DNA from 3 places in the Nonomuraea sp. NPDC026600 genome. Region 2 is predicted to be linked to each of the others. Evidence: riboswitches for the same ligand, from Rfam matches in the RefSeq annotation. Region 2 holds a riboswitch; each other region holds the start of a gene.

Region 1 (5,695 bases), on a different contig from region 2:
TGCGTGAGGGCACACACGCCGGCAGTCGACACCGAGTTCGCCTGGAACGAGGACGACGACAAGTGATCGACCGCGGGAGACCGCCCCCGGTCTCCCGCACCGCAATCCCCGACCTCGCACCTCCGGAGGCCTGCCGGATGACCAGCCCGCTCCGCATCGCCCCCGGATACCAGCTCTACCCTGGCGCCAACGGCACCTGGCGCTGCCACGAGCCCGACGGACGCGTGACCCGCATCCTGGCTCCCGACACGCTGATGCGGCGCCTTCCCGAAGCCCTGACCGGCTCCGTTCCGATGGACGAGGACCTGACCGACCTGCTGCAAGCCCTGGAAGAGCGCGGGATACTCACCCGCCAAGACAATGTTCCGCTCCTGGCCGATCGCGAACCGGCGTACTTCCCGGTCGCCGTGGTCCTTGCCGCGACCACCTTCGCCCCAGTCACCGCCGTCACCGACGTCGCCCGCGACCTCAACCTCGTCATCGCCGCCGGCGACCGCATCATGACCATCCTCAACACCCCAGCGCCCGTCACAGACCGCGTGCAGGCGCCACCCCCGGGCCCCATCGAGCCGCGCGTACGCTTCGACGACGTCCGCTTCCGCTACGGCCCCGACCTCCCCGAAGCGATCACCGGCGCCACCTTCGACATCGCCCCAGGCCAGTCCATCGCCCTGGTCGGCCACTCCGGCGCCGGCAAATCCACCTGCGCCAACCTCCTGATGCGCCTGTGGGACGTCACCGCAGGCACGATCACCATCGGCGGCCACGACATCCGCGACTTCCCCCAAGAAGACCTACGCCGGATGATCACCCTCATCCCCCAGGACGTCTACCTGTTCAACATCCCGCTACGCGACAACATCCGCCTCGGCCGCCCCGACGCCACCCACGAGGAGGTCGAGGCCGCCGCCCGCGCCGCCCACGCCCACGAGTTCATCACCGGCCTGCCCGACAGCTACGACACCCTGCCCGGCGAACTCGGCGCCCGCCTGTCCGGCGGCCAGCGCCAGCGCATCGCCATCGCCCGCACCCTGCTCAAGGACGCCCCCATCCTCATCATGGACGAGGCCGTTTCCAACCTCGACGCAGAAAGCGAGCAGGAGGTCGCCGCCGCCATGTCCGCAGCACGGCGCGACCGCACCACCCTGGTCATCGCCCACCGTCTGTCCACCATCCGCACCGCCGACCACATCGTCGTCCTCGACGACGGCCACATCGCCGAAACCGGCACCCACGCCGAACTCCTCGGCCACCCGGGCGCCTACACCCGGCTACTCGCCACCCAACTGGCCGGGCATTGACGATCGCCAGGACTACCACGACGGCGAGGCGGACATCGCTGGCCGACCGCCGTCGGGAGGGCTGGATGCTCGCCCGGCTGACTTCGACTCTGGGGCGGAGCGTTCCCTGGATCCGAGCCAGGCGCGTCGAGCAGGAGTCAGGCGAGGCGAGCGTGGAGCGCGGCTAGGGTCGCGATATGCGCATCGTGTCGTTGTTGCCCGCCGCCACCGACATCGTGGCGGTGCTCGGGCTGGGTGGTGACCTGGTCGGACGGACGCATGAGTGCGACTGGCCGCCCGCGGTGGTGGAGGCGGTGCCGGTGGTCACGGCGGCCGAGTTCGCCGCGGATCGGATGAGCAGCAGGGAGATCTCCGATGCGGTGGGCGGTGCCGCCCACCAGGGTTCGTCGCTGTACACGCTCGACGTCGAACGCCTGGCGGACCTGGCCCCCGATGTGGTGCTGACGCAGGACCTGTGTGAGGTGTGCGCGGTCTCCTACACGGGGGTGTCGCGGGCGGTGCGGCTGCTCGACTCCGGCCCACGGGTGATCAGTCTCGAACCGCGCACGCTTCCTGAGGTGCTGCGCTCCATCGAACACCTCGGCAAGGCGCTTGGAGTGGCGCACGCGGCGTCCCAGCGGGTCGCCGAGCTGGAAGACAAGCTCGCGGCAGTGCGGTCCACGGTCGCGGACCGGCCGAGGCCACGGGTGGCGGCGATCGAGTGGCTGGATCCGCTCTGGCCCGCCGGCCACTGGGTCCCCGAGCAGATCCGGGCAGCGGGCGGTGAGCCGCTGCTGGCCGAAGCGGGCGAACACACCACCGCCATCGACTGGGAGAGGGTGCGGGCCTCCCAACCCGAGGTGATCCTGCTGATGCCCTGCGGCTTTCCTCCCGAGCGAACGCGAGCGGAGTGGCGCCTGCTGACTCGGCACCCGGGCTGGGCCGACCTACCGGCGGTCCGCGCGGGCCAGGTGTGGGTGCTGGACGGTCCGGCGTACTTCAACAGGCCCGGGCCGCGCGTGGTACGAGGGGTGGAGGTCCTTGCCCAGGTGCTCCACGGTGTGCACGCCGGCGCTCCCGTCAAAGCTGGGGAAGCGCATCGGGTCTGATGGATGGCGCGCGCTTTGTCGTTGATGGGTGGTGTGCGAGCATGGTCAGCGTTGGCGAGCGCGGAACGAGGAAGCCGGTGTGATTCCGGCGCGGTCCCGCCACTGTGATCGGTGAGTGATCCCCGGCGAAAGGCCACTGCCCACGGGTGGGAAGGCCGGGGTGAGCGTCGACCCGAGAGCCAGGAGACTCACGCGGTCGCCTCCTCGAAGACATTGGGGCGGATCTCCCCAAGAGAGGACGGTGACCGCCATGCCGCGCCCCCTGCCAGAGGTGGCCGTGTTCGCCGGGTCAGCCGCCGCCAAGATGGTGGAGCCGTCCGGCCTGCAGCCCGCGGACGAGCGCACGCTCGCGGCTGCTGTCGCCGACATCACCGCCATCGGCGGCTACTTCGAGCTCCTCCTTCCGGGCTCGGATGACTCCGACTGGCACCAGCTTCCGGACCTGCTCACCGGCTCTCACGTCCTGGCAGCGAAGATCGACGAGGTGGCGGACCAGCTCGGCACCCGTGAGCGTAGAATCGCCGCCTCCATCCTGTTCCAGGGTCTGGCCGCCCACCTGTGGTCCCCGCCCCTCGGTATGGTCGTCGGGAACAGCCTGCTGCTCGACGTCCTGCCTGAGAATCTCCGCTGGCGCCCCATTCCCAGTGGTCCGCTGCCGCTGCGCGCCGACCGCCTGACGGGCTGGCATGTACGCGCTCCGGACAAGGTCGCCGCGCTGCTCCATCGCAAGGTCGTCAGCGAGCAGCTTGAACCGCTGGCCGCGACGATCACCGGCATCGTCAAACTGGCGCCCGGCCTGTTGTGGGGCAACGCCGTCTCCGCCCTGGCGGGCACCGTCCATACCTTGGCCCAGCAGAGCCCCGGCCTGGCCGCCGCAGCTGTGGGCCTCGGCCGCGACCTCCTGGAGATCGGATTGCTGCGCGGCACTGGTGAGCTGGCCGAGCCGACGCCCGGCCACCCGTTCTTCGTCCGGCGCAGCTGTTGCCTCTACTACCGCCTACCCAGCGGCGGCAAGTGCGGCGACTGCGCCCTCATCCCCGACAAAACCCGCCGCGAACAGTGGGAGCGGGCCGTACGGGGATCCGGAGAGACCTGAACGAACACGATGACCAGCCTAGGTAGTCGCGAACTAGCTCGCGCTGTCCTTGAGGGAGCTGCCGTCGTTGGTGGCCACCTCATGCGCCACCGTGATCAGCCCGTCTTCCAGCTTTAAGTCGCTCCATGAGGCCGGGGCGCGCCGCCACCCCGGGCTGGGCAGGCGTGCCTCGCAGGTTGTCGAGAAGTTGTCCAGGCGCTGGAAGAACTGCCACAACCAGCGACCGCCGCGACCGAGTACGGCGAGCAGGCCAAGCCCAGCGGCGACGATCCCTGCGGCCACGAACACGTCGAGCGTGAGGTTCCCGGTCAAAGAGGTTCTCCCTTGCTACGGGTGTCCAGATCCGGACAGGCGTGAGGGGTCAACCCAGAGGATGCTTGGGCGTCTCACAGGTCCCCATCTCTCCCTGGAGTCGCGCCAATGGGCTATCCGCAGCAGCCTCAGGATCCGTACGGCCAGTCAGGGCCGCAACAGCCCTATGGCTATGGCGGGCCTCCACCGCAGTACGGGTACGGTTACCAGCCGCCCACCAGCCCGCCGCCTCCACCGCGCCGAAACGTGGGCCTGATCGTGCTGTTGGCCGTTGGCCTTCCCCTGATGCTGTTGGGAGGCTGCGCCGCTTTGGTCGTGGTACTTGGGGACACCGGCCGGGATGTTGTAGTCACTGAGGCCGACTCGCCGAACATGGTCTTGCCGTCCCGCGAGCCAGCGTCGAAGCAGCCGACGGAAGAGGCGACGGCGGAGGCGGCGAAGAAGGAGCCGTCGACGGCGGCGGTCGGCGGCTCGATCACTCTGCAGGGAACGGATCCCGGGCTGAAAATGACCGTGACGGTGAACCAGCTGGTGAACCCCGCCTCGCCGGCACAGGACTTCCTGAAGCCGAAGAGCGGCAACAAGTTCGTCGCCGTTCAGGTAACGCTCGCCAACGTTGGCCAGGCTGTGTACAGCGACGCTCCGGGAAACGGGGCCATGCTGATCGACGGCGAGGGCCAGCAGTACCGGTCGACCATCTATGAGGTGCGGGAAGGCCAGGCGTTCGGCGGCAGCGCGACGATCAACGCGGATGATTCTCGCAAGGGCATGATCGTGTTCGAGGTGCCGGAGTCGGCGAAGCTGGTCAAATTCCAGTTCGCGCTGAACAGCGGTTTCGCTGATCAAAAGGGCGAATGGACACTCAACTGATGCAACAGCCGCAGTTCCCGCCGCGATACGACGGTTAGGCCCCCGGCTCCGGAACGCCGCGCAGCCGCTTGTTCTCGGCGGCGAGCTCGTCGCGTTCGGCTTGAACGTCGTCCAGCGCGACAGACAGGACAGCCGCCTCGTACACGGGCATCCCCCATCCGCTGCTTCAACCGGGCGGCAACGGCTTCCAGATGCTACCCCGGTCACGTCCGGACAGTGACCTGGAAGACCGTGCGCGGTCCGGCAGATGATTGTTGAACCAGCTCCACGATTCGAGGCTCACCCACGAGGCCGAGACTGGGCGGCAGCCTCTTGCCCCGGAACTTCTCACAAACACATTTCTCAACACCAACCAAAACAAAACGTATGCTTTAGGCCCTCAATGGACCTATGCACGTACTTTGGGCCGCATGAACTGGATCGAACGCTTGTCAGACTTCTGGTACGGCAACCGGGGGCGCTGTGGCAGGACCGCAGGGTAGCGACTCGATTCAGGGCGCGGTGGTGGAGTCGTCTCGCCTGGACGATCTGCTGATTGAAGCCGTGTTCAGCGCCGGGGCCCATTTCGGCATCGTGTATGTCCTGGACGCAAGCCGTCAGCTCCTGCAGATGGAGACGACGATAGGGCTTCCTGCCGCTATCGCCCGAACCTGGTCCAGGATCAGGACGAATGATCGCGTGCCCGTTGCGGTCTCGGTGCGTGAGCGGCGGCTGACCTGGCTCAGCGATCGGGTGGACCTGGCCCGCGAGTTCCCGGCGGCGGCACTGTCGCTGCCGTACCACTTCGCGATGGCCGCCTCTCCGGTCTGCTCCGGTGGTGCCATCTGGGGCGGGTTCGTCCTGGGATGGCCTACGGGAGGCGAGTCCGGGCTCACCCGGTGTCAGCTCGACGTCATCGACGACACCTGCGCCAGAATGGGCGACCTGCTTCGCCGGGCGAGTGAGCGGGGCCGGCCGATCATCCCCAAGCCCTTGCCCCGGATCTTGGACCCAATCCAGGCTCACCGGCCGTGGCCGTACGCCGGACT
Region 2 (5,695 bases):
ACGCAGTAGTCGTGGCCCAGCGGCGCGCCCACCCGGCTCGCCACGGCCTGCGCGGCGGTCAGCCCGGGCACCACGCGTACGGGCACGTCGGGGAAGTCCGCCGCCGCCTCCAGCACGGCGCTGGCCATCGCGAACACGCCGGGATCGCCGGAGGAGACCACCGCCACCCGCGCCCCTTCGCGCGCCAGATCCAGCGCGTGCCTGGCCCGCTCGGCCTCGACCCGGTTGTCGGTGCGGTGGCGGCGCTGGCGCGGGTTGGGCGCCACCCGGTCCACGTACGGGCCGTACCCGACCAGGTCGGTGGCCGCCGCCAGTGCCTCCTGCGCTTCCGGCGTCAACCACGGCCGTCCGGCGGGGCCGAGCCCCACCACGGTGACCTCGCCGGCGACCTCGGCCGGCGCGGGCGTGGGGACGAAGGTCCGTTCGGCCGGGCTGGTGAGCAGGGCCAGCGAGAAGTACGGCACGTCACTGGGGTCCACGTCCTTGAGCGGCGCCACTCGCTCGGCCCCCATGGTGGCGCGCTCGACGTACCAGGCGTCGTCCAGCCGCCCGGCCTCGGCCAGCGCGTCGCGTACCTTCCCGAACGTCCTGCCCAGCTTGAGCACCGCGGCCGAGTCGGTGGCGCGCAACCGCTCGGCCAGCGCCTCGGCGGGCAGCGTGCCGGGCAGCACGGTGAGCACCTCGTCGCGTTCCACCAGCGGGCGGCCCAGCACGGCGGAAGCCGCGCTGACCGAAGTGACGCCGGGCACCACCTCGGTCGGGTAGCGGTGGGCGAGCCGCTTGTGCAGGTGCATGTAGGAGCCGTAGAACAGCGGGTCGCCCTCGGCCAGCACGACCACGGTCCTGCCCGCGTCCAGATGCGTGGCCAGCCTGGCGGCGCAGTCGGCGTAGAAGTCGTCGAGCGCGCCCTGGTATCCGCCCGGATGGTCGGTGGTCTCCGTGGTCAGCGGGTAGAGCAGCAGTTCCTCGATCTGCCCTTCCCTCATGTACGGCAGCGCGATGGAGCGGGCGATGCTGCGGCCGTGCCTGGCGGCGTGATAAGCGATCACCTCGGCCTCGCCGATCAGCCTGGCCGTCTTCACCGTGACCAGTTCCGGGTCGCCGGGACCGAGGCCCACCCCGTACAGCCGTCCGGTCATCGTGATCACTCCGCTTCGCTCGCGATGGCGTTGACCGCCGCCGCCGTCATCGCACTGCCGCCGCGACGGCCGTGCACCACCAGGTATTCGAGGCCGCTGTCGGCCAGCGCCCGCTTGGACTCGGCCGCGCCGATGAAACCCACAGGGATGCCGAGCACCGCCGCGGGTGTGCCCGCTCCTTCCGCGACCAGTTCGAGCAGCCGGAACAGGGCCGTCGGCGCGTTGCCGATGGCCACCACGGCGCCGTCGAGCCGGTCACGCCAGAGTTCGAGCGCCGCGGCGCTGCGGGTGGTGCCGAGCCGTTCGGCCAGCTCGGCCACGCCCGGAGCGCCGAGGGTGCACAGCACCTCGTTGCCCGCGGGCAGCCTGCGCCTGGTCACGCCGGAGGCGACCATCATGGCGTCGCAGAGCACCGGAGCACCGTGGCGCAGCGCCGCACGGGCCCGCGTGACGGCCGACGGTGACCAGTCCACGTCGTTCACCAGGTCGGTCATGCCGCAGGCGTGGATCATCCGCACCACCACCTGGGCCACCTCGGGCGGGATCCCGGTGAGGTCCGTCTCGGCGCGGATGGTGGCGAACGACCGTCGGTAGATCTCGGCGCCGTCTCGGATGTAGTCGGTCACTGCTGCCTTTCCTGGTATCCGTCGGCTGTGGCGACCATCTGAACGACCGGCCCTCGGGGCAGCCCACAGCGCCGCTCGCAGCCGGCCCAGTGCACGGGCACGGCCATGGGACCATCGCGGCCCGCCACCCAGCGCCGCGCGTCTTCCCGCACATCGGCCAGCGATTTGGCGCAGCCGGGGCGGCCGGTGCACGCGGTCACGCCCACCCAGGGGGACGCCGGATCGGTCACCAGCCCGGCCACGTCGAGCAGCCGCGCCACGCGGCCGGCGTCGGCGCGGGACAGGTCGAGGAACACCACGGTCCGCCACGGCGTCAGCCGCACGGCGACGCCGGGCTCGGCGGTGGCGATTGCGCGGGCCTGGACGGCGGTCAACCGGCCGAGCGGGACCACCGCCTCCAGCGTCACGTGGCCGTCCCGCTGCTCGGCGAGCCCCGCGCGCCGTGCCTCCTGGGCGGATGGCGGGCCGTCGATTGCGACGCCGCCCAGCCGGGCGGCGATTCTGGCGGCGCCGTCCGCCAACTCCCCGATCCGCCACGCGGTGCGGTCACGCTGGGCCTCGTCATCGCGCGCAGGGGTGGTCTCCCGTTCGTCGAGGAACGCCTCGGCTGCGGCGATCATGTAGGACACCGCCGTCTCCCCACGTACGGAGAGTCCGGCGTCGCTGCCCGCCAGCAGCAGCCGGGCGGTGCCCCCCGCGCAGGCCGCGAACGTGACATCCGCGCCGAGCCCCACCACGTCGCCGCTCCCGTCGTCCAGCGCGAACAGGAACCGACCCGGCAGCCCGGCCAGACGGGGACATGCGCACAGCGCCCGGTCCAGCGCCTCCACCAGCGGCTGCGTGTCGAGCAGGCCCGCCGGTCCGCGTCCGCTCAGGGGTGAGGCGACGATGTTGCGCACCCGCTCGTGCGCGGCCGACGGCAGCAACCCGGCGGCGGCGATCCGCTCGGCGAAGGCGGTGGCCGAACGCAGGCCGCGCACCTGGACGTTCGCCCGGGAGGTCAGCTCGATCACCCCTGAGCCCAGGTCGGTGGCGCAGGCGGCCAGCTCGCGAAGCTGGGCGGCCGACACCGCGCCGCCGGGCAGGCGGACCCGGGCGAGCGGGCCGTCGGCGGCCTCGTGCACCTGTAGCGCCCCCGGACAGGCGTCGGGGCGCACACGTCCGGAAAAGTCGGCTATGGACACGAAGAGGATGGTAACGCCAGTTTCTTGCGGTGGTTGCCCCTGCCGTGGTCTGATCGGGAGGCGATAGCAATGGGAGGAAGCCGGTGCGAAACCGGCGCGGTCCCGCCACTGTGACCGGGGAGCGAACCCCACGAAGGCCACTGTCCGGCAACGGATGGGAAGGCCGGGGTGAGCGCTGATCCGGGAGCCAGGAGACTCCTGCCGTCGTGACACCCACGACCGGGGCGAGGACCCCGAGGGAGGATTGCGCCGTGCTCGGCGACAGCCATACCGTCCTGCTGCTCTCGACTTCCGACACCGACCTGCTGAGCGCTCGTGCCGGCGGTGCCGCCTACCGCCTGGGCAACCCCGCCAGGCTGGCGGCCGATGACCTGCCCGCCCTGCTGGAGGGCGTCGACCTGGTCGTGGTACGACTGCTGGGCGGGCGCCGGGCCTGGGCCGAAGGGCTTGACCACCTGCTGGCCGGACCACGCCCGGTGGTGGTGCTCGGCGGCGAGCAGGCCCCCGACGCCGAGCTGATGGAGCTGTCCACGGTCAGCGGCGGCGTCTGCGCGGAGGCGCACGCGTACCTGGCGCACGGTGGGCCCGCCAACCTCACCGAGATGCACGCCTTCCTGTCCGACACCGTTCTGCTGACCGGCCGCGGGTTCGCCCGGCCCGAGCCCACGCCCACCTGGGGCCGCCTGGAGCGCGTCGCGCGGGGGGAGAGCGGGCCGGTGATCGGCGTGCTCTACTACCGGGCGCATCATGTGGCGGGCAACACCGCGTTCGTCGAGACCCTGTGCCAGGCCGTCGAGGACGCGGGCGGTCGGGCGCTGCCTGTCTTCTGCTCCTCCCTCCGCACCGCGGAGGCCGGCCTGCTCGACATCCTGCGCACCGCCGACGCGCTGGTGGTGACCGTACTGGCCGCGGGCGGCTCCCGCCCGGCCACCGCGGGCGCCGGCGGCGACGACGAGGCGTGGGACGTGGGCGCGCTGGCCGAGCTGGACGTGCCGATCCTGCAGGGGCTCTGCCTGACGACCAGCAGGCAGGCGTGGGCGGAGAACGACGACGGTCTCTCCCCGCTCGACGCCGCCTCCCAGGTGGCGATCCCCGAGTTCGACGGCCGGATCATCACGGTGCCGTTCTCGTTCAAGGAGATCGACGAGGACGGGCTGACGGTCTACGTCGCCGACGCCGAGCGGGCCGCCCGGGTCGCCGGTCTCGCCGTACGGCACGGCCTGCTCAGGCACACCCCGCCCGCCGAGCGTCACCTGGTCGTGATGCTGTCGGCCTACCCGACCAAGCACTCCAGAGTCGGCAACGCGGTCGGCCTGGACACCCCCGCCAGCACGGTGAGGCTGCTCGCCAGACTCGCCGAGGCCGGCTACGACCTGGGCGACGGCTTTCCCGGCGTGGCCGAGCAGGACGGTGACGCGCTGATCCACGCGCTGATCGCCGCGGGCGGCCAGGACCAGGACTGGCTGACCGAGGAGCATCTCGCGGGCAACCCCGTGCGCATCTCCGCGGAGTCTTACGGGCAGTGGTACGCCACGCTCCCCGGCGACCTGCGCGCGGACATGGAACGCCATTGGGGCCCGCCGCCGGGCGCGCTGTTCGTGCACGAGGGCGACATCGTGCTGGCCGCGCTGCGGGCGGGCAACGTGGTGGTGATGGTGCAACCGCCGCGCGGATTCGGCGAGAACCCGATCGCCATCTACCACGACCCCGATCTGCCGCCGAGCCACCACTACCTGGCCGCCTACCGCTGGCTGTCGAAGGAGTTCGGCGCGCACGCGATGGTGCACGTGGGCAAGCACGGCAACCTGGAGTGGCTGCCGGGCAAGTCGGCCGGCATGTCCGCCTCGTGCGCCACGGACGCGGCGCTGGGCGATCTGCCGCTGGTCTACCCGTTCCTGGTGAACGACCCGGGCGAGGGTACGCAGGCCAAGCGGCGGGCGCACGCGGTGCTGGTGGACCACATGGTGCCGCCGATGGCCCGTGCCGAGACGTACGGCGACATCGCCCGGCTGGAACAGCTCCTCGACGAACACGCCTCGATCGCGGCGATGGACCCGGCCAAGCTGCCCGCGATCAGGGCGCAGATCTGGACGCTCATCCAGGCCGCCCGGCTGGACCACGATCTGGGGTTGGCCGACCGGCCGCACGACACCGAGTTCGACGACTTCATCCTGCATGTGGACGGCTGGCTCTGCGAGGTGAAGGACGCGCAGATCCGTGACGGCCTGCACGTGCTCGGCCAGGCGCCCGAGGGGCAGGTCCGGGTGGACCTGGTGCTCGCGATGCTGCGGGCCAGGCAGATGTGGGCGGGCCGGGAGACCCTGCCGGGGTTGCGCGAGGCGCTCGGCCTGGCCGAGGACGGCACGGCGAGCCTGACCAGCGTGGACGCCGCCGAGGCGACCGCCCGAGCCCTGGTACAGGCGATGGAGGAACAGGACTGGGCACCGGACGCGGCGGCGGAGGTCGCCCGCACGATCCTCACCACGGCTGATCCGGCGCAGGCCGACCGTCTGGATCTTGTGACGCGGATCCTCACCTTCGCCGCCACTGAGGTCGTTCCCCGGCTGGCCCGTACCACCGACGAGCTCGACCACCTCCTGCACGCCCTCGACGGCGGGTATGTCCCGGCCGGGCCGAGCGGCTCACCGCTGCGCGGGCTCATCAACGTCCTGCCGACGGGCCGCAACTTCTACTCCGTCGACCCGCGCGCGGTGCCCAGCAGGCTCGCCTGGGAGACGGGCCAGGC
Region 3 (5,695 bases), 350 kb from region 2:
CCCGGCTGCCCGGCGGCGACGGCCCGGCCGCCGGCGAGCAGCAGGAGCCTGTCGGCGTACTGGCCGGCGAGGGTCAGGTCGTGCAGCGTCGTCACCACGGTCAGCTCGTCGGCGAGCCTGAGCCGGTCGACCAGCTCCAGCACCTGCTGCTGGTGGCCGAGGTCGAGCGCGGTCGTGGGCTCGTCGAGCAGGAGCGCGGGCGCCTGCTGGGCCAGCGCTCTGGCCAGGACCACGCGCTGCCGTTCGCCGCCGGACAGCTCCCCCAGCCGGCGCTCGGCGAACTCGGCGAGGTCGAGCCGTTCGAGCACGGACCCGGTGACCTCCCGGTCGTGGCGGCTCTCCCTGCCGAGGTAGGGGATGTACGGGGTGCGGCCGAGCAGGGCGTAGTCGTACACGGTCATGTCGGGCGGCAGTGAGGGCGTCTGGGGCGCGTAGGCGACCAGCCTGGCCCTGTCCCTCGGCCTGAGGGTGCTCGCGGCCCGGCCGCCGACCGTGACGTCGCCCCGGTGGGCGACGACGCCCATGACGGCCTTGAGCAGGGTGGACTTTCCGGCGCCGTTCGGGCCGATGATCGCCAGCCATTCGCCGCGCCGTACCGCGAGATCGACGTCGGTGAGCACCTCCCGCTCGCCGAGCCGCACCGAGAGAGCGCTGGTCTCGATCATCCGAGCAGGCCGGGCCGCTGCCGGCTCAGTGGTGCCGGTCATGTGGCGGTCTGCCGGGTCATGCGCAGGATGGCCACGAAGAACGGCGCGCCGACGAACATGGTGACCACCCCGATGGGCAGCTCGGCGGGGGCGATGACGGTGCGCGCGATCAGGTCGGCGAGCACGAGGAAGGCGGCGCCGCCGATCAGCGACAGCGGCAGCACGATCCGGTACGAGCCGCCCGCCAGCCGCCGGACCACGTGCGGGATGACAATGCCGACGAACCCGATGAGACCGCTCACCGCCACGGCCGCCGCAGTGGCCAGGGACGCGGCCAGCAGGACCGCCAGCCGTACCCGACCGGCCCGCACGCCCAGGCTGCTGGCCTCCTCGTCCCCCACCGACAGCACGTCGAGCATCCGCCCGTGCGCGAGCAGCAGCACCGAAGAGACGACGGCGTACGGCAGCACCAGCCAGAACTGGTCCCACCCGCCGCCCACGTCGCCCAGGATCCAGGAGTAGATGCGCTGCAGTTCCTCGACCTTGAACTGCTGGATGAACGTCTGGATCGCGGTGAGGAACGAGGTGACGGCCACCCCGGCGAGCACCAGCGTGGCGGTGCCGCCCGCGCGCCCGGCGGTGTTCCCGAGCACGTACGCCAGGAACACCCCACCAACGGCCCCCACGAAGGCGGCCACTGGGATGCCGACCACGGGGGTCGGCACCAGCACGATGACCACGGTGGTGGTCAGCCCGGCTCCGGCGGCGGCGCCGAGCAGGTAGGGGTCGGCCAGCGGGTTGCGGAACACCCCCTGGTAACCGGCCCCCGCGATGGCCAGCAGCCCGCCGACCACGGCCGCCACCAGCACCCTGGGCAGCCGCAGCTCGAACAGCAGCCCCTGCTCCACGGGCGCCAGCCCCGAGTCCACGTGCACGTACGGCAGCCAGTCGACCGCCTGGAGCACCACCTGCCACGGCGAGATGTCGGCGGCCCCGCCGAGCAGCCCGGCGACCATGGAGACCGCGAGCACGCCCAGCGCACCCGCCGTCCACATCGGGCTGGACCTCACTAGCGGGTGGCCGCCTTGCCGACCGCGTCACTGATGGTCTGGGCCAGGTCGACGACGCGCGGGCCCCAGCGCGAGGCGATGTCGTCGTCGAGCTGGATCACCTGGTCGCCCTTGACGGCCGACAGTCCCTTCCAGCCGGGCCGCTTGGCCAGCGTGTCCTTGCTCTGCTGGCAGCACTTCACGTCCGCCAGGAAGATCAGGTCGGGGTCGGCCTGGGCGACGAACTCCGCCGACAGCTTGGGATAGCCGCCCGCCGGGTCCGGCGCCTTGTCGGCGATGTTGGTGAGGCCGAACATGCCGTAGATCTGCCCGATGAACGTGCTCGACGTCGCCGCGTAGGGGGTCTGGTCGAGTTCGTGGTAGTAGGTGAGCTTCTTGTCCTTTGGGGCGTTCGCCGCGAGCTTGTCCAGGGCCGCCTTCATGTCTGTCACGACTTGTCCGGCCTTGTCGGTGTTGCCGGTGGCGGCGCCGAGGTCGGTGATCTCGTCGTAGGCCTCGTCGAGCTTGGTGGCGGCCGGTTCCAGGAGGACCGGCACGTTCAGCTTGCCCAGCTCGGCGACGATCTTGTCGATGTCGTTGGAGACGATGACCAGGTCGGGCTTCTGGGCGACGATGGCCTCGACGTTCGGCTTGAAGCCGGACAGGTCGGTCTTGGGGACGCCGGCCGGGTAGTTGGACTGGTCGTCCACCGCGATGACCTGGGGGCCCGCGCCGATGGCGAAGAGCGTCTCGGTGTGGCTGGCGGAGAGCGAGACGATCCGCTCCGGCTTCTTGGCGATGGCGACCTTGCCGTTGGCCGCCTCGACCGTCACGGGGTAGGCGGTGGAGCTCGTCGAGCCGGCGGAGGTGGCTGAGCTCGCGGGTGACGGGGTGGTGGTAGTGCTGTTCTGGCCGCATCCGGTCAGAACGAGCGTTCCCAGCAGCGCGCCCGCGAAGGCCGTGCGTACGGGCCTCACGAGAAGTCCTTTCACACTGTCGGAACCGAGAGACCCGCTGAGAGCGACGGATCACCCTTTTCCACGAGGGTTGATGACGTCAGCGCGGAGGCAGGCGACCTGGCTATGACAGTTGCGGGACAGCGCCGGACTCGCACCGGACTTCGCTGCAACTCTGCGCGTCGGACAGACGCTATCAATGCTCCAGTTGGACGCTAAGTCAAGGGGTCCCCAACTGAGTCTCCGCCTCGGCGATGATCCGCTGCAGCCGGAGCCCGTGGGCCGCGTCCAGCGGGTGCCCGCCTCCCTCGCGTACGGTCCGCGCGAACTCCTCGGCGATGGTCACGAACGGATCGTCGTCACCGGGCAGCAGCACCGCGTTGCCCGTTCTGCCGTACACCGCGATGCTCGACGGCGGCAGGTCGCCGGCGGCGGCCATGCACAGCGACGCCTCGCTGACCGCGCCGCCCTCGTGGTCGAGCAGCAGGCCGGTCCAGCCGAGCGAGTTCCCGTGCGCGCGGACGCCGGTCACCGGGCCGAGCGCGGCGTCGAGCAGGTCGATCACGTGCGGCCCGACGTCCAGGAGCGCGCCGCGTTCGAGCCGCCACGGGGTGCCGAAGGGGTGGCCGCCCAGCAGGACGTTGGAGATGTTCGCGGCGTGGCCGCCGAACGCCTCGATGCCGGCGCAGCGTGCCAGGAACGCCCTGACCTGCGAGGTATAGCGCATGGTGAGGACCAGTTGCGAGGCCACTCCGGCCTCGCGCACGGCGTCCGCGAGGCGCCGCGCGTTCTCCAGCGAGTCGGCGAGCGGCTTCTCCAGCAACAGCGCCTTCCCGGCCCGCGCCGCGCGCACCCCCAGTTCGGCCTGTACGGCCGGCGGCACGCAGAACGCCACGGCCTCGCACGCGTCGAACAGCTCCTCGACCCGCTCGAACACCGGCGCCCCCAGCCCGGCGGCGGCCTCCGGACGGCGCGCCCATACCCCGGCAAAACGGAGATACGGGCTCTTGACCAGCATCGGCGCGTGCGCGCGCTCCGCCCACGGCCCCGCTCCGATCAACCCGACCGACACCGGCTCCATTCCGCCCCCTTTTGATCCGCTTCAAGCACCCTAGAGTGATTCAGCGGCGTCGCGCCATTGGCGCAGGGCGTGCTCGGGGCGATGGGCGAGGGTTCCGGAGTCGATGACGATGGTCTGTCCCGTGATGCACCGCGACTCGCCCGAGGCGAGGAAGGCGACGAGGTCGGCCACGTCCTCCGGGGTGCAGGCCCAGGGCAGCAGGCGCTCGGCCGCCTTGTCGGCCAGCCGGTCCCGGCCGAGGGCCTGCGCGGCCGCGTCGGTCAGGACCAGGGCGGGGGCGACGGCGTTGCAGCGGATGCCGCGCGAGCCGTACTTGGTGGCCACGTAGCGGATGAACCCGGTCAGCGCCGCCTTGGAGGTGCCGTAGGCGACGTGCGCCACGTCGCCCAGCAGGCCCGAGACCGACGAGGTGAGGACGAAGGCGCCGCCGTCGGACATCGCGGGGGCCGCGTGCTTGACCATGAGCAGGGCACCCCGCAGGTTCACCGCCATCGTGCGGTCCCAGACGGCCACGTCGAGGTCTTCGAGGTCCTGGTCGCGGCCGTAGGTGCCGGGGCCGAGCGCGGCCGCGTTGGAGTGGACGACGTCCAGGCGGCCGAACGAGGCGATCAGGTCGACGACCGCCCCGGCCACCTGCTTCTCGTCCGACACGTCGCAGGTGAGCGCCGTGGCCGTGCCGCCCCTGGCGCGGATGGCGGTGGCGACCGACTTGGCGCCGGCCGCGTGCACGTCCAGAACGCCCACGCAGGCGCCCTCGGCGGCCAGGCGCGACGCGCACGCCGCGCCGATGCCCGAACCCGCGCCCGTCACCAGGGCGACCTGCCCGTCGAACCGGCCCGGCGCGGCACTCACCACGTCACCCGCAGGGCCGTCAGTCCCCGTCCCACGATCGACTTGCGGTAGACGATGGGCTCGTCCGCGAGCCTGAGGTCGGGCAGGCGGCGGCCGAGCACGTCGAGCGCGGTGCGGAGTTGCAGCCGGCCGAGCGCGGCGCCCACGCAGAAGTGGATGCCGTAGCCGAACACCATGTGGGCGTCGGCGTTGGGCCGGTCGATGACGAACCGCTCCGGGTCGGGGAAGACGCTCTCGTCGTGGGCGGCGGAGTCGATGGAGAGCAGCACCAACGACTTTTCCGGAATTATCACGTCATGTAGCGAAATATCCGTTGTGGCGTACCGGAACGATCCGAGAGCCGCGCCGTCGATGCGCATGCACTCCTCGACCGCGTTCTGGATCAGCGGCGGCGGGACCGGCCAGGCGTCCTCGCGCAGCAGGCGCAGGACGCTGTTGGCGAGCTGGTTCGGCACGGTGTCGTTGCCGCCGAGCAGGATCGTGGAGATCAGCTCCACCACCTCGCGGTGGCTGAGCTCGGAGCCGATCAGCGAGGTCATGAGCGAGGTGAAGTCGTCGCGCGGCTCCTTGGCCCGGGACGCGACCAGCCGATCCACGTAATCCAGATAGGCCAGGAAACTGTCGGCGAGTTCGAGCTGCCGCTCAGGCGGCTGCGGCGACAGGAAGAGCTGGAACCAGTCCTTCACGTGCGCCTGCACGAACCCCTCGTCAGCCTCCGGCACCCCGATGAACCGGGCGGTCAGCTTGATCGACGGCTCGTGCCCGATCTCGGAGACGAAGTCGGCCTCGCCCCTCGGCGCCACACGGTCGAGCAGGTCCTCGTTGAGCTGCCGGAAGTGCTGCTCCATGGCCGAGACCGCCCGTGGCGTGAACGCCTTCGACACCGAGCGCCGCAGCCTGGTGTGGTCGGGCGGATCGACGTTGGCCACGAAGCTCGACAGGAACGAGCCGTGCTCGCCCAGCTTGTCGCGTGTCTCGCGGGTGATGCTGCGGGAGATGGTCAGCGAACCCTCCGAGGAGAACCGCCTCGGGTCGCCGTACGCCGCGCGCACGTCTGCGTGCCGGGTCAGCACGTAGGCGCCGAGGTGCTCGCTGTGGAACACCGGCCGG

The links. Region 2 has a riboswitch for cobalamin ahead of cobN (cobaltochelatase subunit CobN). Riboswitches for the same ligand answer to the same signal wherever they lie in the genome.
Region 1: another riboswitch for cobalamin. It lies ahead of AB0F17_RS45415 ((2Fe-2S)-binding protein); the one in region 2 lies ahead of cobN (cobaltochelatase subunit CobN).
Region 3: another riboswitch for cobalamin. It lies ahead of AB0F17_RS06415 (ABC transporter substrate-binding protein); the one in region 2 lies ahead of cobN (cobaltochelatase subunit CobN).

The regions. Positions count from the first base shown of each region.
Region 1 covers NZ_JBEZYD010000029.1:20,755-26,449, reverse strand. The annotation lists gene AB0F17_RS45425 (ATP-binding cassette domain-containing protein) at 138-1,301, shown strand; gene AB0F17_RS45420 (cobalamin-binding protein) at 1,478-2,389, shown strand; cobalamin riboswitch at 2,404-2,600, shown strand; gene AB0F17_RS45415 ((2Fe-2S)-binding protein) at 2,640-3,485, shown strand; gene AB0F17_RS45410 (hypothetical protein) at 3,519-3,797, opposite strand; gene AB0F17_RS45405 (DUF4352 domain-containing protein) at 3,906-4,667, shown strand; gene AB0F17_RS45400 (GAF domain-containing SpoIIE family protein phosphatase) at 5,346-5,695, shown strand, end outside.
Region 2 covers NZ_JBEZYD010000002.1:298,490-304,184, forward strand. The annotation lists gene AB0F17_RS05050 (precorrin-2 C(20)-methyltransferase) at 1-1,139, opposite strand, end outside; gene AB0F17_RS05055 (precorrin-8X methylmutase) at 1,145-1,765, opposite strand; gene cobG (precorrin-3B synthase) at 1,762-2,949, opposite strand; cobalamin riboswitch at 2,963-3,170, shown strand; gene cobN (cobaltochelatase subunit CobN) at 3,201-5,695, shown strand, end outside.
Region 3 covers NZ_JBEZYD010000002.1:648,354-654,048, reverse strand. The annotation lists gene AB0F17_RS06425 (ABC transporter ATP-binding protein) at 1-707, opposite strand, end outside; gene AB0F17_RS06420 (iron ABC transporter permease) at 704-1,702, opposite strand; gene AB0F17_RS06415 (ABC transporter substrate-binding protein) at 1,717-2,673, opposite strand; cobalamin riboswitch at 2,745-2,865, opposite strand; gene AB0F17_RS06410 (Gfo/Idh/MocA family oxidoreductase) at 2,873-3,733, opposite strand; gene AB0F17_RS06405 (SDR family oxidoreductase) at 3,764-4,585, opposite strand; gene AB0F17_RS06400 (cytochrome P450) at 4,582-5,695, opposite strand, start outside.